One region of the Niameybacter sp. genome, then DNA from elsewhere that is predicted to be linked to it. Evidence: predicted binding sites of a transcription regulator. Region 1 holds the regulator's gene; the other holds the start of a gene.
The links. The regulator Rex, encoded in region 1, represses fermentation and respiration genes when NADH is low (regulators of the CRP and FNR family bind a similar motif). The targets are predictions, from matches to a motif close to ATTGTTAANTANTTAACAAT.
Positions count from the first base shown of each region.

Region 2: a site for Rex is predicted at 2,784-2,803, ahead of RRY75_RS01715 (NADH-quinone oxidoreductase subunit NuoE family protein). Genes of this name have one in related genera too.

Region 1 covers NZ_JAVVQU010000017.1:36,631-42,842, reverse strand. Annotated here, with positions in the region: gene alr (alanine racemase) at 1-280, opposite strand, end outside; gene RRY75_RS06525 (LolA family protein) at 302-925, opposite strand; gene RRY75_RS06520 (NAD(P)H-hydrate dehydratase) at 1,006-2,544, opposite strand; gene RRY75_RS06515 (holo-ACP synthase) at 2,522-2,926, opposite strand; gene RRY75_RS06510 (redox-sensing transcriptional repressor Rex) at 3,260-3,895, opposite strand; gene RRY75_RS06505 (ABC-F family ATP-binding cassette domain-containing protein) at 4,034-5,953, shown strand; gene RRY75_RS06500 (GntR family transcriptional regulator) at 6,040-6,212, opposite strand, start outside.
Region 2 covers NZ_JAVVQU010000003.1:21,754-27,965, forward strand. Annotated here, with positions in the region: gene RRY75_RS01695 (ATP-binding protein) at 1-300, shown strand, start outside; gene RRY75_RS01700 ([Fe-Fe] hydrogenase large subunit C-terminal domain-containing protein) at 320-1,621, shown strand; gene RRY75_RS01705 (DRTGG domain-containing protein) at 1,633-1,977, shown strand; gene RRY75_RS01710 (PHP domain-containing protein) at 1,974-2,678, shown strand; gene RRY75_RS01715 (NADH-quinone oxidoreductase subunit NuoE family protein) at 2,864-3,358, shown strand; gene RRY75_RS01720 ((2Fe-2S) ferredoxin domain-containing protein) at 3,387-3,785, shown strand; gene RRY75_RS01725 (NADH-quinone oxidoreductase subunit NuoF) at 3,804-5,591, shown strand; gene RRY75_RS01730 (NADH-dependent [FeFe] hydrogenase, group A6) at 5,606-6,212, shown strand, end outside.

The DNA of each region.
Region 1 (6,212 bases):
CTATATCAGCCGCCGGTGTGTATCCTAACACCAAAATAGGTTTTTCAATGCCTGCTTCTCTTAGTTCTTCCCCTTCTTTTGCAATGGCTACTGCAAAACAATCTGCGCCTTCTTCTTGAAGTAATTTAGCAACTTCTATAGCACCATGCCCATAGCCATCTGCTTTAACAATACTCATAATGCGCGTATTATGTGGAACAACTTTTCTAATTTCATGATAGTTATGCCTAATGGCGTCAGTACTTACTTCTGCTACGACTCGTGGTCTTAGAGATAACATATTAAGCCTCCTTTAAAGGCCTCACTTTACAATATTATACTTAAAACTTTCAAATACAAGCTCTATTGTAAGGTTGCCTTCTGTATCGTATATTTCTATTTTTACTGGGTATTTTGTCTGTTCATCAAACCAAACCTTCTCGCTTGCCATATATTTAAATCGTCCTGGAATCGTTAAAGTAATCGCAGAGTCTACTGCACCTACCTTGTTCTCATTGTATTGTGTTACAAAGGTTCCAAATAGTAACTGATTTAAAACAGGACTTACTTTTGTTTGAATGGTTTCTTGATTAGTGGGATTATACTGAGATATTGTATTCCCATCATAGGTCGTACAATAACCTTTTAGTCTTTCCGGTTCTAAAACAGTCGTTTCGTATGTTCCATCTTCTCGCCAAACTTGCTTCATCTTAATGTTACTCTTATCTTTGTTTTTTGTAAATGTTATTGAAAGGTTTGCTTCATAGTTTTTTAAATTCTCCAACATGTTTTCTACATTTTTTACGTTATGCATCCCTAACTGTGGGTTTTGACATCCCCAAAAGCAACCCGTTAGTAAGAGGATACAGCCAATCACCAAAATTCTTTTTACTTTGTACATAAAAAACCTCCTAGACAAATACGAAAAGGAAGGGGCTATCAGCATCCAAGTTTGCTCTTTGGTGTACTCTCATTCATTTCCTCTATAATTAATATACTCCTCTGAAGGTTAATATATGATAAACTTTATAAACTCATTATATCCTTAAAGCTTTCTCCTACATACTCTAATAAATCCGTAGGGAGTACACTGTACTCGCCCTTATAGGCTACAAGCCTCTTAGTTGTATCGCCATGTAAGTAACATCCTAGTAGCGTGGCAGATTCTGGTTGTTTGCTACAAGCTAACAACCCTGTAACAAAACCTGTGAGTACATCTCCAGCCCCACCTTTTGCAATCGCTTGATGCCCCTTAGTATTAATATAAATAGTATCTTGTCTTGGCACTGCTACAATCATACGTTCTAACTTGAGGACTACAATTACATTATATGTCTCGCTAAAAGTCCTGGCATATTCTACGGGGCTATTCAAAATTTCTGGAATACCTACACCACATAATGCACTCATTTCTCCTACGTGTGGGGTAAGAATAACTGGAGCCGTACGCTGCTTTAGCTTTTCAAGATGTGGCTTGAGAGCATGTAGACCATCTGCATCAATTACAAGTGGTTTATCACTTTGTACTACAACCTCCATGATCTTTTGCAAATCCTCTCCTCGACCAAGTCCTGGGCCTATACTAACTACAGAGTAGTTTTTAATACAAGCGTGTATCACCTCTGCAGCCTCTTTTGCTAAGTGTCCCTGCCATTCTGGAAGAGGCAGCGTCATAGCTTCTGTCACCTTTTGTTCTACTATATCTGTCAAACTTGTAGGTACTGCTATAGTTACCACTCCTGCCCCTACACGCATAGCTCCGAGGCTTGCCATACAAATTGCTCCACTCATCCCTTTTTGTCCGCCTATCATTAACACTTTTCCATAACTTCCTTTGTTACTCCTTACTGGGCGATCAGGCAATAACTTCTGCACGAGTGTCTTATCAATAGCACAGTATTTTCCTCTCATTTCCTCTACAAGCTGACCTGGAATACCAATTTCTACAATTCTCAACTCCCCTATATAAGTCATGCCAGGATATAAAAACTGCCCTACCTTTCCCATTTGAAAAGTGATGGTGCAATCTGCCCTAATTGCTTCACCTAATACATCTCCTGTATCACATGCAATCCCTGAAGGCATATCAATGCTCAGTTTAAAGGCATTTACCTTGTTAACTTGTTGAAGAAGCATCGCTAAGTCCCCTTCTACATTCCTTGTAAGTCCAGTTCCAAAAATACCATCTACTATTACCTCTGCCCATTCCATGTGTTCCTCTTGCTGTTTCCTATCTATCAATACGTTCACACAAGGTATCCCCAACTTTTCACAAATAGCATAATAGCACTTTCCATCCTTTGAAAGCTTGTCTAAAGTTGTTGCAAGGCCAATTCTCACCTGCATACCACCTAAGCATACAAGTTGTCTTGCTAGAGCTAAGCCATCTCCTCCATTATTTCCAGGTCCGCATAGAATAAGGATGCGTTTGCCTTTATGATGAGCCACAACGTATTCAAAAAGCCTACTCGCTGCTTGTTCCATAAGTAGCAGGCTTGGAATATGATACTTGATTAGTGCCTCTTGATCTAGCTGATTCATTTCACTTTTTGTTGCAAGTTTCATCTACATTCCCCTTTTCTGCAATCACAAAAGCCGTAGCATAATCTTTTGTATGTGAAATACTAAGATGTATGTGCGTAATCCCGAGCTCTCTCGCTAGTATCAAGGCTCCTCCATGAAGTTGAATCTCTGGTTTTCCCTTTGTATCCTTTGTCACTTCAATGTCCTTTACTTCAAAATTTACAAACCCCGTACCTAATGCCTTACTCACTGCTTCTTTAGCCGCAAATACACCTGCTATAGATTCAAACTGTAGCTTATCCCCAGTTACTAAACGTGTTTTCTCATTTATTGTCAAAAGTTTCTCCAAAAAGGCTGGCGTACGTAAAGCTACTTTTTTAATACGTTCTACTTCTACTATATCATTCCCTATTCCTACTATCACTTTTTAGAATCCCCCAACTTCTTATCCAATTTATCAATATGCTTATAGCCTACTATATTATGTAAGTACTAGTAAAGGTTAAATTGCCTTGCTCTTTTAAATAGCCTATAAGCTCTTTCTCCTTTTGTTGGATCAAATCATTAGCTATCAACACCTTAACCGTATACTAGTTTTTATCTATAACCCCTTTGACCATTTTTTCTCTTTCTTTATCTTGCTGTACTTTATATATCGTCACGTAAAAGTTACCTAAATAGTTTTATTTAGCAAAAATACTTCCAAGCAAGACTATGTTATCGTCTTACTTGGAAGTATTTAAATAAAATCTCATAATTATTCTTCGCCTTCATTAATCTTATACGCAAGCGTCATTAATGAATGTGAAAGATGTACGTTCTCAACTTGTACACCATCTGGTACAAATAAATCTACAGGTGAGAAGTTCCAAAGTCCTCTTACACCCCAATTAGCCAAATTCTCAGCTGTTTCTTTGACTTTTGTCTTAGGCATTGTCAAAATGGCAATATCTACTTTATGTTCTTTTACGAACGCTTCCATCTGGTCAATATCCATAACTTCTAGGCCACGAATACTCATACCTACAAGTCTTGGATTGACATCAAATAATCCGATTAAATTAAAACCACGTTTTGCAAAAGTTGTATAGTTTGCAAGGGCCTGACCTAAATTACCTACCCCTACAATAATCATACTATGTGTTTTTTCAAGTCCTAGTATTTTTCCTATTTCTTTGTGTAAATATTCTACATTATATCCATATCCTTGCTGTCCAAAACCGCCGAAGTTGTTAAGATCCTGTCTAATTTGAGAAGCTGTAACTTTCATTCTCTCACTTAATTCTCTAGAAGATATTTTAGTTACACCATTGTCTAGTAATTCTGCTAAATTTCTATAATATCTTGGTAATCTACGAATTACTGCCATAGAAATTTTTCTCTCTTCAGTCACATCTTTACCTCCTTCTCTTTCTATTAGTCTAGTATAGCATTTTAGTTTTTTTTTTGTCAATCTGCACCTTCTATTCTTGACTTTTATTTTTACTGATTTTCTGTTAATATGAAACTACATTAACGAGGAGGTTCACTTATGATTGCTAACTGCCATAGTATACGTAAATCTTTTAACGAAGAAGTTGTGTTAAAAGATATTTCATTTCATATAGAAGATACGGAAAAAGTTGCCCTTGTTGGAAATAACGGGGCTGGTAAAACAACTTTATTTAGAATTTTAACAGGAGAACTGTCTTGCGACGGCGGCGACCTTTTCTTTGCCAAAGGTGCAACACTTGGCTATTTAGAACAAAACATGCAATTTAACTCTACTCATAGTGTTTACGAAGAGCTTTTGCATGTTTTTGATGAAGTCATTGCTTTAGAAGAAAAGCTACATCAAATGGAAGAAGAAATTGCAAGAACACATTCCATGGAGCTTACCCACACTTATGATGCACTACGTATGACTTTTGAAAACAAAAAAGGCTATGAATATAAAAGTTTAGTAAAAGGTGTGCTTAAAGGGCTTGGTCTAAAAGAAGAAATCTACAATCAGCCTATCACTACGCTATCAGGTGGACAAAAAACACGTGTAGCACTTGCTAAGCTTCTTTTAGAAGAACCTGATTTACTTCTTCTAGATGAGCCCACTAACCATTTAGATATTGCTGCTACAGAGTGGCTTGAAAACTACTTAAGAAGCTACAAAGGGGCAGTACTTATTATCTCTCATGATCGCTACTTCTTAGATCGTGTTGTTACTAAAGTCATTCACTTAGAGTTTGGACGCGCTATGGTCTATAATGGGAACTACAGTCACTTTATTATTGAAAGTGAAAAAGTTTATGAAGCAGCTATGCATCAGTATGAGAAGCAACAACAAGAAATAGCTAAACAACGTGCTGTCATTGCAAAGCTACGTCAGTTTAATCGAGAAAAATCTATTAAACGTGCTAGAAGCCGTGAAAAACTTTTAGATAAAATAGAAATTATAGACTTACCTATGATTGATGACAAACCCATGAACTTAGTGTTAAGTCCACGTATTACAAGTGGAAATGATGTCCTTACAGTCAAATCACTTGCTAAATCTTTTGAAGATGGCACACTTTTTAGTGGAATTGACTTTGACATCAAACGCGGAGAAAAAGTTGCTATTGTAGGCCCAAATGGTATCGGTAAAACAACTCTCTTCCGTATGATTATGGGGACTTCGGATATCTCTAATGGTACTATCGCTCTAGGTGCTAACGTACATATTGGTTACTATGACCAAGAGCATGCTACTCTAGACTTAAGTGCTACTATTATGGAAGAAATTCAACATACCTATCCTGATCTTACAAATACAGAAATTCGTAATATGTTAGCTAGCTTCCTTTTCACAGGTGAAGATGTATTTAAGCCTATTCGTGCTTTAAGTGGTGGTGAAAAGGGCCGTGTAGCTCTCGCTAAAATCATGCTTTCTAAAGCCAATTTTCTCATCCTAGATGAGCCGACTAACCACCTTGATATGATGTCCAAAGAGGTTCTTGAAAATGCACTTAACCAGTATGAAGGTACCATTCTTTATGTATCTCATGACCGTTATTTTATTAATCAGACAGCTACTAAAGTACTCGATATGGCAAATGACCATATGACCATGTATCTAGGTGACTATGACTACTTTATGGAGAAGAAAAAGGAAGCCCCTGTGAGTATAACCCTCTCTACTTCTTCTGCTTATGCTAAGCCTAGTACGCCTTCTACAAAAGAAGACTGGCAAAAGCAAAAAGAACTTCAAAATCGCATAAAAAAACTGCAGGCTGCATTAAAAGAGATTGAAGCACAGATTGAATCAAAAGAAACTGAAGTGATCACTTTTGATGAACAGCTTTGTCTAGAAGAAATCTATACAGACCCAGATAAATCACGCGAGGTACTTAACCTAAAGGCTCAATCTGAAGCAGATGTGGCTACACTCTATGGCAACTGGGAAACAACTTCGGAAGAACTTGAAAGCTTACTTTAAGTCTAAAACTTATAGTAAAATAGCGCCTCTTCGAGCATACAAGAATCCCCGTAGTGCACTTATACAAGCATTACGGGGATTCTTTATCAATCAATATTAAGATGCATATTGTATTCTACATTTTTAATGTGTTGCTCAATAAGCTTTTCTGCTGTTTCTCCATCCTTATCTCTTAGCGCTAAGTAGATGGCTTCATGCTCTTTCCAAGATTCTTTTGCTCTACCTGGTGTAGAAATAGAAGCTTTTCTTGCCTTCTGCA
Region 2 (6,212 bases), on a different contig from region 1:
ATTGCCATTGCTATGTATGAGGCAGAGATGAATATGGTCATCCATGCTCATGGTGGCTGTATTTATGTAGATATTTTGCCAGATAAGATAGATGTTGTTTTAGAAGACCAAGGACCGGGTATTCCTGATATTGATTTAGCCATGAAAGAAGGTTATTCTACCGCATCGCATGAAATACGTGAATTAGGATTTGGTGCAGGAATGGGACTTCCAAATATGAAAAAATATAGCGATGCATTCAAGATTACATCTATAGTAGGTCAAGGAACAAAAGTACAGCTAACCGTATTTTTAAAATAGGAAGTAGGTGAAGCCTATCATGTACAGCCATTCTGTAGCACTCGAGAGCGAAAAGTGTATAGGATGTACAGATTGTATTAAGCGATGTCCAACAGAGGCTATTCGAGTACGAGATTCTAAGGCGAAAATCATAAAAGATAGATGTATTGATTGTGGGAATTGTATTGCAGTATGTAGAAATGGTGCTAAAAAGGCAGTCATGGATAACTTTTCTATGATTTATAAATATCCTTATCGTGTGGCATTGCCTGCTCCAAGTTTATATGCACAGTTTTCTAAAGGAGAAAGTGTAGAGGATATTTTGGCCAGTATGTATGCCATTGGCTTTACAGATGTATTTGAAGTAAGTCAAGCTGCAGAATATATTGCAGCCTATACGAGAAAGTATATGCAACAGGATCGTATCTATCCTGTTATTTCTTCTGCCTGTCCAGTGATTGTACGACTGATTCAAAGAAGATTCCCAGCTCTTATTGACCACATTTTGCCCATCATGTCACCTATGGAACTGGCGGCTAGATATGTGAAAACTTCTTATGGGACCAAAGGGATAGAGGAAGATCAAGTCGGTGTGTTTTTTATTTCGCCTTGTCCAGCTAAAGCAACAGATATTCATAAACCTAAAGGACTTGAAAGGTCCTATGTAGATGGGGCTTTTTCTATGCAAGAAATTTATTTAAAGGTGGTGCATGATATGCAGCATCCGACTAAACAAATTAAGCGCAAACCTACACCAGGAGGAATGAGTTGGGCTACAAGAAATGGTGGGATTGGGGATATAGGAATTGATAATCATATTGCGGTAGATGGGATAGAACGGGTCATTGATGTGTTAGAGAAAGTAGAAGATGGTACACTGTCTAAAATTCACTATGTTGAAGCCTTAGCATGTACAGGTGGATGTTTGGGAGGGGCTTTGACTATAGAAAACCCTTTTGTGAGTCGGCATACACTTAAAAAACTTATTGAAGTGGAAGAAAAAGTGGCACATACATCTAATCCAGAACCCCCGAATACATTGATGGAGCGTATTCCCTATAACTACAATGTGTCTATTGTGCCTAAACCTGTCTTTTCACTAGACGAAGATATTGGAACGGCTATTGAAATGATGGAAAAAATTGAAACATTGTATAGTAAACTACCTCAAATAGATTGTGGTTCTTGTGGAGCACCTACATGTAGATGTTTTGCGGAGGATGTGGTGAAGGGTTATGCCCATGTAGAGGATTGCGTCTTTATGCTGAGAAAAAGGATTAAGGAATTATCAGAAGCTATGTTTGAACTTACACAAAAAATATTACCGACAACAAAAGACTAGGAGGAAATCACATGACAGTTAAAGAACTGGCAAAACAGTACCCACTCACTGTGCTGAGTGAGGAAGGATTAGATAACGTGGTAGAGGGGGGGTATGCTGGCGATTTGTTAAGTTTTGTTATGGCCCATGCCAAAGAACATATGGTTTGGCTTACTATACAAGGCCATATTAATAGTGTGGCAGTAGCCAGCTTAGTCGGCGTATCTGCTATTATTCTCACGGAAAAAAGTATGCCTACACCGGATATGTTGGAAAAGGCGAAAGAAAATGCTATTCCCATTTTGACAACACCTCTTACAAGCTTTAACTTGGCCTATTTGTTAGGTCGAGATGGCATGTTGGGAGGGGAAGGATGAAAGTAAGCTATGACTTTCATATTCATACCGCGGCATCGCCTTGTGGAGATGAACAAATGACACCGAATAATATTATTAATCTATGTCAGTTGCTAGGTAAGCAAATGATTGCTATTACAGACCATAATACCTGCTGTAACTGCCAAGCGGTGATGTCACTTGGCGCGGATAAAGGGATTTGGGTATTACCAGGCATGGAAATAGAGTGTATGGAGGAATTTCATGTCATTGCCCTATTTCCTACACTAGAAAGTGCTTGTGAGGTAGAAAAAGAGGTGCATGCTCATATGCCAGATTTGAAAAATCGTGTGAGCATTTTTGGAAATCAGTGGGTGATGAATGCCAGAGATGAGATTGTTGGGGAAGTTGAACGGATACTTTTGACAGCGACTGGACTTTCTATTTATGACCTATGCCCCTTAGTACGTGCGTATGGTGGGGTCATTTATCCAGCGCATATTGATAGAACATCTTATAGCATTATTTCCAATCTAGGATTGGTTCCTGAAGATTTAGGCTTTCAAATCATTGAAGTTTCAAAATCAGCAAACATAGATGATTATGCACCAGGGTATCCAGGCGTACGGATTGTATCAAGCTCGGATGCCCACTATTTAGAACAACTTTGTGAAAAAGAATTTTTTCTAGAGCTGCCAGATATAAGCTTAACAACATTGTGGAGAGCGTTAAAGAAATGTTGAATAAAAATTTTAAATCTACAAAATAGTTAACTTAAATTACAAAATGTTGACAATGCTACAATGTTGTGGTATTTTCATAAATATGATGTAAAATTTTTTAGACTACTTGTTAACTTTTTAACGTATGCTTGAAAAGGAATAACCACATGAAGTTAAAAGTAACAAAAGTGTGAGGAGGAAAAGAGATGTCATGTGAAAGATGTAACAATCCGCTTGCAAGGGAAATGTATGCAGAATTAGAAGTTTTTATTGATGCCCTACCAGAAAAACGAGGTGCATTGATTTCTGTACTTCATAAGGCACAAGCTATTTTTGGATATCTACCTAAGGAAGTTCAAGAATTTGTAGGTCAAAAGCTAGGGGTTTCAGCAGCACAAGTTTATGGTGTAGTAAGTTTTTATTCTTTCTTTACAATGGAGCCGAAAGGGAAATACCCTATTTCAGTTTGTTTAGGAACAGCTTGTTATGTAAGAGGTGCAGATCGTGTATTAGATGCTTTTAAAAGTGAACTAGGTATCGAGGTTGGACAAACAACAGAAGATGGTAAGTTTTCTTTAGACGCCTTACGATGTGTAGGTGCATGTGGGTTAGCACCTGTTGTCATGATAGGGGATAAAGTCTATGGACGTATTAACACAGCTGAACAAGTAAAAGAAATTATTGCAGAATACCAAGATTAGGACTGCGAATAAATAAGGAGGGTAAGCTATGACGAAAATCATGTCGCTCGATCAGCTTAAGACATTAAGGGATAATGTAAAAAATAAAGTGGATCTTCGTGTAAAAGGCGAAAATGTAGATAATATGGTAGTAGTTCGTGTAGCAATGGCAACCTGTGGAATAGCTTCTGGGGCAAGAGAAGTAATGAATTATTTGGCAGAACTAGTAAGAGATGAAAAAGTGGAAAATGTAGTGATTACACAAAGTGGATGTATGGGATACTGCTATGCGGAGCCTACCATTGAAGTCACACTTCCGGGCAAAGAACCTGTTGTGTATGGCAATGTTGACAAAGAAAAAGCAAAGGAAATCTTAGAAAAACACATCCTTGGTGGTGAAATGGTAGATGGCATCATTCCAACTATCCATAAATCCCTTGATGAGTAATGGAAAGAAGGTGCTAAAATGTCTCAATATACAATGCATATTTTAGTTTGTGGAGGTACAGGATGTATCTCATCAAGATCCCATGAGATTGTTGAAAATCTTAAGTTACATATTGAGGAAGCGGGTATGAGTGACACCGTTCAAGTATTGACAACAGGGTGCTTCGGTTTCTGTGAAAAAGGTCCTATCGTAAAGATTCTTCCAGATAATACGTTTTATGTGCAAGTGAAACCAGAAGATGCAAAAGAAATTGTATTAGAGCATGTGGTCAAAGGAAGAAAAGTAGAAAGACTCCTTTATATTGATCCAGCTACAGATGATAGCGTTTCTGACTCCAAACATATGGATTTCTATAAAAAGCAAATGCGTGTAGCGCTTCGTAACTGTGGATTTATTGATCCAGAAAATATTGATGAATACATTGCAAGAGATGGTTATGCAGCACTTGGGCAAACTTTGGCTATGACCCAGCAAGAAGTCATTGATGAAGTGAAGAAGGCAGGCCTTCGTGGACGTGGGGGCGGTGGATTCCCTACAGGTTTAAAATGGGAATTTGCTTATAAGAATAAGAGCGACCAAAAGTATGTAGTATGTAATGCAGATGAAGGAGATCCAGGTGCATTCATGGATCGTTCTATCCTTGAAGGTGATCCTAACTCTATTGTAGAGGCCATGGCTATTTGTGGTTATGCCATTGGTGCAAATAAAGGGCTTGTCTATATTCGTGCAGAGTATCCTTTAGCAGTGAAGCGTCTAGAAATTGCCATTAACCAAGCACGTACATATGGACTATTAGGTGAAAACATTTTAGGCACAGACTTTAACTTTGATATTGAAATTAAATTTGGTGCAGGAGCTTTTGTATGTGGTGAAGAAACAGCGCTTATTCACTCTATGGAAGGGTTACGTGGGGAACCTACTACCAAACCCCCATTCCCTGCTGAAAGTGGTTACTGGAATAAGCCAACCAATGTGAATAACGTTGAGACCCTTGCCAATATACCTGTTATCTTCTTAAAAGGTGCAGACTGGTTTAGTCAAATAGGAACAGAAAAATCAAAAGGGACTAAAGTATTTGCACTTGCAGGTAAAATTAACAACGTAGGTCTTATTGAAGTGCCAATGGGGATCACATTAAGAGAAGTTATTTATGATATTGGTGGCGGTATCAAAGATGGTAAGAAATTTAAATCTGTTCAAACAGGCGGGCCATCTGGTGGTTGCCTCACAGAAAAAGATTTAGATACACCTATCGACTTTGATAACTTGATTGCCAAAGGTTCTATGATGGGTTCAGGTGGTATGATTGTTATGGATGAGACAGACTGTATGCCTGCCGTAGCTAAATTCTACCTTGAGTTTACAGAAGAAGAATCTTGTGGCAAATGTACACCTTGTCGTGTAGGAACAAAACGTCTTTGCGAAATCCTTACCAAGATTGTAGAAGGTAAAGGGACTATGGAAGACCTTGATATATTAAAAGAACTCAGTGCAGTCATTAAAGACACAGCACTTTGTGGTTTAGGTCAAACAGCACCTAACCCCGTTTTATCAACTTTAGAAGCGTTTGAAGATGAGTACATTGCCCATGTTCGTGATCATAGATGTCCAGCAGGTAAATGCAGTGCCTTACTTGAATACAACATTACAGACAAATGTATTGGATGTACTGCATGTTCTAGAATTTGTCCAGTCAATGCTATTTCAGGTAGTCCAAAACAAAAACATACGATTGATCATGCAAAATGTATTAAATGTGGTGCATGTATGACGAAATGTCGTTTTGGCGCTATTGTCAAAGAGTAGGGGGAAGAATGAATATGTCAGAACTTAAAATTACGATAGATGGAAAAGAAACTTTTGTAAACCCAGGTGCAACGATTCTTACTGCAGCAAGACAAGTAGACGTAGAAATTCCTACACTTTGTCATCTTAATTTGCATGGGACAGCTATGGAAAATCAGATAGCTTCTTGCCGTGTATGTGTGGTAGAAGTTGAAGGAAGAAGAAACTTAGCACCAGCTTGTGCAACACCTGTCACTCAGGGAATGGTTGTTAAAACAAACACACCACGTGTGATGCAATCCCGTCGTATGGTACTAGAACTTTTACTTTCAGACCATCCAAAAGATTGCTTAAGCTGTGAAAAAGCAGGAAACTGTGAGCTTCAAGATATGGCTGTGAAGTTTGGTATTCGCCAAGTACGCTTTGACCATAACTATGCACAATCTACTTATCCAAAACAAGCAGGGGTATCTATTATACGTGATATGGACAAATGTATTATGTGTCGTAGATGTGAGACTATGTGTAACAAAGTACAAACGGTAGGTGCACTTTCCGGTGTACATAGAGGATTCCCATCCTATGTTGGAACAGCTTTTGGTGCACCACTTGAAGACACAGTGTGTACACAATGTGGTCAAT